Regions from separate parts of the Streptomyces sp. NPDC091412 genome, predicted to be linked through region 3. Evidence: riboswitches for the same ligand, from Rfam matches in the RefSeq annotation. Region 3 holds a riboswitch; each other region holds the start of a gene.
What was found. Region 3 has a riboswitch for thiamine pyrophosphate ahead of thiO (glycine oxidase ThiO). Riboswitches for the same ligand answer to the same signal wherever they lie in the genome.

Region 1: linked by a shared signal. The riboswitch ahead of ACIQMV_RS33130 (thiamine ABC transporter substrate binding subunit) and the one ahead of thiO (glycine oxidase ThiO) in region 3 are both predicted to bind thiamine pyrophosphate.
Region 2: linked by a shared signal. The riboswitch ahead of thiC (phosphomethylpyrimidine synthase ThiC) and the one ahead of thiO (glycine oxidase ThiO) in region 3 are both predicted to bind thiamine pyrophosphate.

The regions. Positions count from the first base shown of each region.
Region 1 covers NZ_JBIVTV010000021.1:45,811-48,068, reverse strand. The annotation lists gene ACIQMV_RS33130 (thiamine ABC transporter substrate binding subunit) at 1-835, opposite strand, end outside; TPP riboswitch at 917-1,022, opposite strand; gene rlmN (23S rRNA (adenine(2503)-C(2))-methyltransferase RlmN) at 1,055-2,161, opposite strand.
Region 2 covers NZ_JBIVTV010000006.1:188,777-191,034, forward strand. The annotation lists gene ACIQMV_RS17920 (YibE/F family protein) at 1-760, opposite strand, end outside; TPP riboswitch at 832-1,009, shown strand; gene thiC (phosphomethylpyrimidine synthase ThiC) at 1,002-2,258, shown strand, end outside.
Region 3 covers NZ_JBIVTV010000001.1:701,482-703,739, reverse strand. The annotation lists gene thiO (glycine oxidase ThiO) at 1-805, opposite strand, end outside; TPP riboswitch at 803-914, opposite strand; gene ACIQMV_RS03175 (hypothetical protein) at 968-1,387, shown strand; gene ACIQMV_RS03170 (NAD(P)/FAD-dependent oxidoreductase) at 1,417-2,258, shown strand, end outside.

The DNA of each region.
Region 1 (2,258 bases), on a different contig from region 3:
GCAGTCCCGCGTACTCGACCTGGCGGAAGCAGGTGCCCTGCACGACGCCGGTCGGCGCGGTCTTCGGCCGCGGGTCGGCGTAGATGACCTCGGCGGGCGGCGAGGAGGCGTAGGAGACGACGAGGGGACGGTCGCCCTTGGCCTTCCTGCCGCCGGCCGAGCCGGAGAACTCCTGGTTGTAGGCCTGCTCCCAGCCGTCGACGACCTTGACGCCGTTGGCCTTGAGCTTCTTCCAGTAGTCCTGCCAGCCCTTGTCCCCGTACTGGGCGGCGGTGCCGAGCAGGAAGCCGAGGCCGGGCGAGGAGGTGGCGGCGTTCTCGGTGACGAGGAGGTTCTTGTACTCCGGCTCGACCAGGTCGTCGAACGAGGCGGGCGGGGTCAGCTTGTGGTCGGCGAAGTACTTCTTGTCGTAGTTGACGCAGATGTCGCCGGTGTCGATGGGCGTGACCCGGTGCTTCGCCTCGTCGACGCGGTACTGCGGCAGGATCAGGTCCGAACCCTTCGGCTCGTACGACTGGAACAGCCCGTTGTCCAGGGCGCGGGACAGCAGCGTGTTGTCGACGCCGAAGAAGACGTCGCCCTGCGGGTTGCCCTTGGTGAGGATGGCCTTGTTGACGGCCTGGCCGGCGTCGCCGTCCTCGAGGACCTTGACCTTGTAGCCGGAGCTCTTCTCGAAGTCCGCGATGACGCTCTTGGACGCGGCCCACGAGTTGTGGCTGACCAGGGTCACCGTTCTGGATCCGGCCGAACTCTTCCCGCCCGGCGACGAACCGCACGCCGACAGCGTGACCAGGCCGAGCCCGACCGCCACGGCGGCGAACGTCTTGGTGTGCACTGAAGTCCTCCTGGGGGTTGGCCAGGAAGAGACGCGGCCCTGCCCGGGATCCGCGAGGGACACCCGGGCAGGGCACAACAGCTTGAGTGATGACCGAACTTCCTACCCAGAATGACCTGGGCGAGGTTCAGAGGGTCTGCGGCCGGTGCCGCACTCTCAGCGCTGTGGCGCTCCCCTGTCGGAATATGAAGATGTGTGCGGTATCAGCCTACCGTCCGGCTACCTTTCGGTGGCAGCCAGCTGACCGCAGGCGCCGTCGATCTCCTGACCGCGGGTGTCCCGGATGGTCACCGGCACACCGTGGGCGGCGATCGCCTCGACGAACGCCTTCTCGTCCTCGGGGCGGGACGCGGTCCACTGGGAGCCGGGCGTCGGGTTCAGCGGGATGAGGTTGACGTGCACCGGCCTGCCCTTGAGCAGCCGGCCGAGCCGGTCGCCGCGCCACGCCTGGTCGTTGATGTCCCGGATCAGCGCGTACTCGATGGACAGCCGGCGCCCGGACCTGGCGGTGTACTCGAATCCGGCGTCGAGCACCTCCCGCACCTTCCACCGCGTGTTGACCGGGACGAGCGTGTCGCGCAGCTCGTCGTCCGGTGCGTGCAGGGAGATGGCGAGGCGGCACTTGAAGCCCTCGTCGGAGAACCGGTGGATGGCCGGGACCAGACCCACCGTCGAGACGGTGATCCCGCGCTGGGACAGGCCGAGCCCGTCCGGCTCGGGGTCGGTCAGGGCGCGGATGGCGCCGACGACGCGGTTGTAGTTGGCGAGCGGCTCGCCCATGCCCATGAAGACGATGTTCGACAGGCGCGCGGGACCACCGGGGACCTCTCCGTCCCGCAGGGCGCGCATCCCGTCCACGATCTGGTGCACGATCTCGGCGGTCGACAGGTTCCGGTCGAGCCCGGCCTGTCCGGTGGCGCAGAACGGGCAGTTCATGCCGCAGCCCGCCTGCGAGCTGATGCACATGGTCACCCGGTCCGGGTAGCGCATGAGCACCGACTCCACGAGCGTGCCGTCGAACAGGCGCCACAGCGTCTTGCGGGTGGTCCCCTCGTCGGTCGACAGATGCCGTACGACCGTCATCAGTTCGGGAAGCAGCGCCTCCTGGAGCTTGGCGCGGGATCCGGCGGGGATGTCGGTCCACTGCTCCGGGTCGTGCGCGTACCGCGCGAAGTAGTGCTGCGAGAGCTGCTTGGCACGGAACGGCTTCTCGCCGATCGCGGCGACGGCCTCCTTGCGCTCGGCGGGCGACAGGTCGGCAAGGTGCCGCGGCGGCTTCTTGGCACCGCGCGGGGCGACGAAAGTGAGTTCTCCGGGCTTGGGCATGGTGGTACCAGTGTCGCAGATCCACTCGGGTGGCCCGGTCGGCTGTGGACAGCCGGGGGCCGGGGTCAGAAGAGGCCGGCGATCAGTGCGCCGACCC
Region 2 (2,258 bases), on a different contig from region 3:
GCCGGTTGACGTCGGTGACCGAATACTGCAAGTCCTTGGGTGCCGAGGGCTCGTAGGCGACCACGACCTTCTCGCCCTGGTGCAGCTGCCGGGACTGGTCGGGCTGCACGATCTCGGTGAAGGTACGGCCCTTGTCCTTGCCGCCGTCCACCCGGATCGTGGCCTTCTTACAGTTCCCGGACTGCTGCTGCTGTGCGGAGGAACCCTCGGCGGTGGACGTGTCGCCGGTCGGTGTGTCACCGGAGACGTTCACCGACTGGCAGCTGACCTGGAGCACCTCGACGACGGTGGCCTGCTGCGTCTGCCGGTCGAAGCCCACACCGGTGCGCTCGTGCGACGGGGCGCCGCCGGGCCACAGCACCGCGAGTCCGGCCGCCACCAGTGCGGCGAACGGGATGAGAATCGCCGCGATCACCTTGCGGAGGTGCTTCGACACGGGTGCGGCTGGTCCGTGGCTGTGGCTGTGGCCGTGCCCGCCACCGCTTCCCGGGCCGTGCCCGGTGCCGCTCCCCGGGCTGTGACCGGTACTGCTCCCCGGGCCGTGCCCGGTGCCGCTCCCCGGGCTGTGACCGGTACTGCTCCCCGGGCCGTGCCCGGTGCCGCTCCCCGGGCTGTGACCGGTACTGCTCCCCGGGCCGTGCCCGCCACCCGTCGCGGGGCCGTGTCCGTGGTCCGTGGCGGTGGCTTCCTGGCCGTGCCGGACGTCCTGTCCGCGTCGGGGTTCGGGCGGCGGATGGGGGAACTGCTCTGTCGTGGTCACCGCCCGATCATCGCAAGAACGGCACAGGCCCACTGTTCACCGCGCCACAAATGACGTTAGCGTGGAGGCACCTTTGCACACGCGGGAGCTCGGAGCACCGGGCTGAGAGGGCGCTGACCTCCGTCTTTGCGATGTTTCACGTGGAACGTGCGATGTTTCACAGGAAACGCCGGCAGGCGGAATCCGCTGCGTCGACCGCCGAACCTGTTACCGGGTAATGCCGGCGTAGGGAGTAGGTCTCATGACCAACAAGGACGTACGCACGCCTGCCTCCGATCAGATCTCCAGCGACGCGGAGCGGACCGCTTCCGACGCTGCCGACGGGGAGGCCGGGAAGTCCATCGGCTGGCACAAGGGCTACGTGGAGGGCTCACGCCCCGATCTGCGAGTGCCGGTCCGTCAGGTGCACCTCACCAACGAGCAGTCCGTCACGCTGTACGACACCTCCGGCCCGTACACCGATCCACTCGTCGGTACCGATGTCCGCAGGGGCCTGCCGCCGTTGCGCGAGAACTGGATCGTGGCCCGCGGCGACACCGAGGAGTACGCGGGCCGTCCCGTCCGTCCCGAGGACGACGGGATCAAGCACACCTCGCCACGCGGCGGTCTGCGCAACCTCGACGCGGTGTTCCCGGGGCGGCCGCGCCAGCCGCGCCGCGGCCGCGACGGAGGAGCGGTGACGCAGCTCGCCTACGCGCGCCGCGGGGAGATCACGCCGGAGATGGAGTTCGTGGCCATCCGGGAGAACGTTGCTCCCGAGACCGTCCGCGAGGAGATCGCGGCGGGCCGCGCGGTGCTGCCGGCCAACGTCAACCACCCGGAGATCGAGCCGATGATCATCGGCAAGCGGTTCCTGGTGAAGGTCAACGCCAATATCGGAAACTCCGCGGTGTCCTCCTCCATCGAGGAGGAGGTGGAGAAGATGACCTGGGCGACCCGCTGGGGCGCCGACACGGTCATGGACCTCTCCACCGGCCGCAACATCCACACCACCCGTGAGTGGGTGCTGCGCAACTCCCCCGTCCCCATCGGCACGGTCCCGCTCTACCAGGCTCTGGAGAAGGTGGACGGCAAGGCCGAGGAGCTGACCTGGGAGATCTACAAGGACACCGTCATCGAGCAGGCCGAGCAGGGCGTGGACTACATGACCGTCCACGCCGGTGTACGCCTCGCCTACGTGCCGCTGACCGCCAACCGAAAGACCGGCATCGTCTCGCGCGGCGGCTCGATCATGGCCGCCTGGTGCCTGGCGCACCACAAGGAGTCGTTCCTCTACGAGAACTTCGAGGAGCTCTGCGAGATCCTCGCGGCCTACGACGTCACGTATTCGTTGGGCGACGGACTCCGGCCCGGCTCGATCGCGGACGCCAACGACGAGGCACAGTTCGCGGAACTGCGCACGCTCGGGGAACTCGGCCGGATCGCCAGGCGTTTGGACGTACAGACCATGATCGAGGGCCCGGGCCATGTCCCGATGCACAAGATCAAGGAGAACATC
Region 3 (2,258 bases):
CGCTGAGCCGCGGCACCAGGTAGACCTGGCTGCCGCGCACCACGGCGCGCACGGTACGGCTCAGGAAGGGCGCGTACCGCTTCGGCACCGTCAGCCGCAGCACCTGCCCCTTCACCGGCCGCACCGGTGGCAGCACGTCGTCCGGGACGCCCCCGAGCCGTCCGCTGTGGCTGCCCGCCGCGAGCACCACCCGGTCCGCGGTATGCGCGGTGCCGTCGCGCAGCACACAACCCGTGGCGCGGTCGCGGGTGACGGTGAGCCGCTCGGCCCAGCCGCGGTGGAAGACCACCCCCGCCCGCTCGCAGGCCGCGACCAGGGCACCGGCGAGCCGCCGCGGGTCGATCTGGTGGTCGCCGTCCACCCGCAGCCCGCCGCGCACGCCCGGCGCGAGCATCGGCTCGAGCCGGCGGCACTCCCGCCCGGACAGCCACTCGGAGTCCAGGCCCGAACGGCGCTGAAGGTCGTGCAGTTCCCGCAGGTGGGCGCGGTCGTCGGCGTCCAGCGCCACGGCGAGGGTGCCGCAGCGGCGGTAGCCGAGGTCGTGGCCGGTCAGCCCGGTCAGCTCGGCCACGAAGTCGGGGTAGCGGCGGGCGGAGGCCAGGTTGAGTCCGAGCAGGGTCTGCTCGCCGTAGTGCAGTTCGGTGACGGCGGCCAGCATCCCGGCGGCCACCTGTGCGGCCCCGCCGCCCGGCTCGGGGTCCACCACGGCCGTGGTGAACCCGCGCTGCGCCGAGCGCCAGGCCGTCACCAGCCCGATGATCCCGCCCCCCACGACGAGGACGTCTGACGTACGTGGCAACGACATGGGCGTCCAGCCCCTCCCTTCGCCGGCATGACCCGGATCAGGTTCGTACGGTCGGAGGCCGCCAGCCTCCCTCTCAGCCCGGTGCGTCCGGGCTCCCGCGAGTGCTTGTACGGTGGCCACCCTAGCCCGCAGAGCATTGCCCTGGTAAGGGAGCCTCTCGCCATGACCCGCCCGCCCGTCTCCCGTCACGACTCTCGGGCGGGTGGCTCCGCCCGGCCCTTTCCCTCGCTCGACGGCCGCGTTCTCGCCCCGGTCGCCGACCAGGCCCCGGGCCAGGTGGGCACGCGCACCCGCTTCACGTATCACGAGCGGAGCGGGGAGATCTGGGCCGAGTACGCGGGCGGCGACGTCGTACGCGGCCATCTGGTGGGTACCAGGGAAAGTGACCGGCTCGACTTCCGGTACGTCCAGCTCAAGCAGGACGGGACCACCTCCTCCGGGCACTGCGTGTCGACGGTGGTCGAACTGCCCGACGGGCGGATGCGGTTGGAGGAGACCTGGCGCTGGGAGTCGCAGCCCGGCAGTGGGACGAGCGTGGTGGAAGAGGTTGTGGAGCAGGTCACCTCGCACGCCCCTGACTGACGGTTTGTCAGTTGACTTATGGTGATCAGGTGAGCGACCAGACGCAGGAACAGGGCACATCAGGGCCGCGGCGCGTGGTCGTCGCGGGCGCGGGCATGGCCGGGGTGCAGACCGCGGTCGCCCTGCGCGAGCAGGGCTTCACCGGCACCGTGACACTGATCGGCGCCGAACCCCACCAGCCCTACGACCGGCCGCCGCTGTCCAAGGCCGTCCTGCTGGGCAAGGCCGAGGGTTCCGCCTTCGACATCGACTTCGAGGCGCTCGGCCTCGAACTGCGGCTCGGCTGCGAGGCGCTGGCCGTGCGGCCCGACGCGCATGTGCTGGAGACCTCGGCGGGTCCGGTGCCGTACGACGTCCTCGTCCTGGCCACCGGTGCCGAACCGATCCGGCTGCCCGGCGCGGAGGGCGTTCCCGGGGTCCACCTGCTGCGCACCCTGGACGACGCCGAACGGCTGCGGCCGGTGCTCACCGGGCAGCACGACATCGTGGTCGTCGGCGCGGGCTGGATCGGCGCCGAGTTCGCCACCGCCGCGCGCGAGGCGGGCTGCGCCGTGACCGTCGTGGAGGCCGCGGACCGGCCGCTCGCGGGGGCGCTGCCCGCGGAGGTGGCCGAGCCGATGACCGCCTGGTACGCCGACAGCGGCGCCGAACTGCGCACCCACGCGCGCGTGGAGCGCGTCGAACCCGGCGTGGTGGTGCTCGACGACGGGGCGCGGCTGCCCGCGGGCGCCGTCGTGGTGGGCATCGGCGCGCGCCCCGCCACCGGCTGGCTGGCCGGCTCCGGCATCGAGCTGGGCCGGCACGGGGACGTGCTGGCCGACGACCACCTGCGCACGTCCGTGCCGGACGTGTACGCGGTCGGCGACTGCGC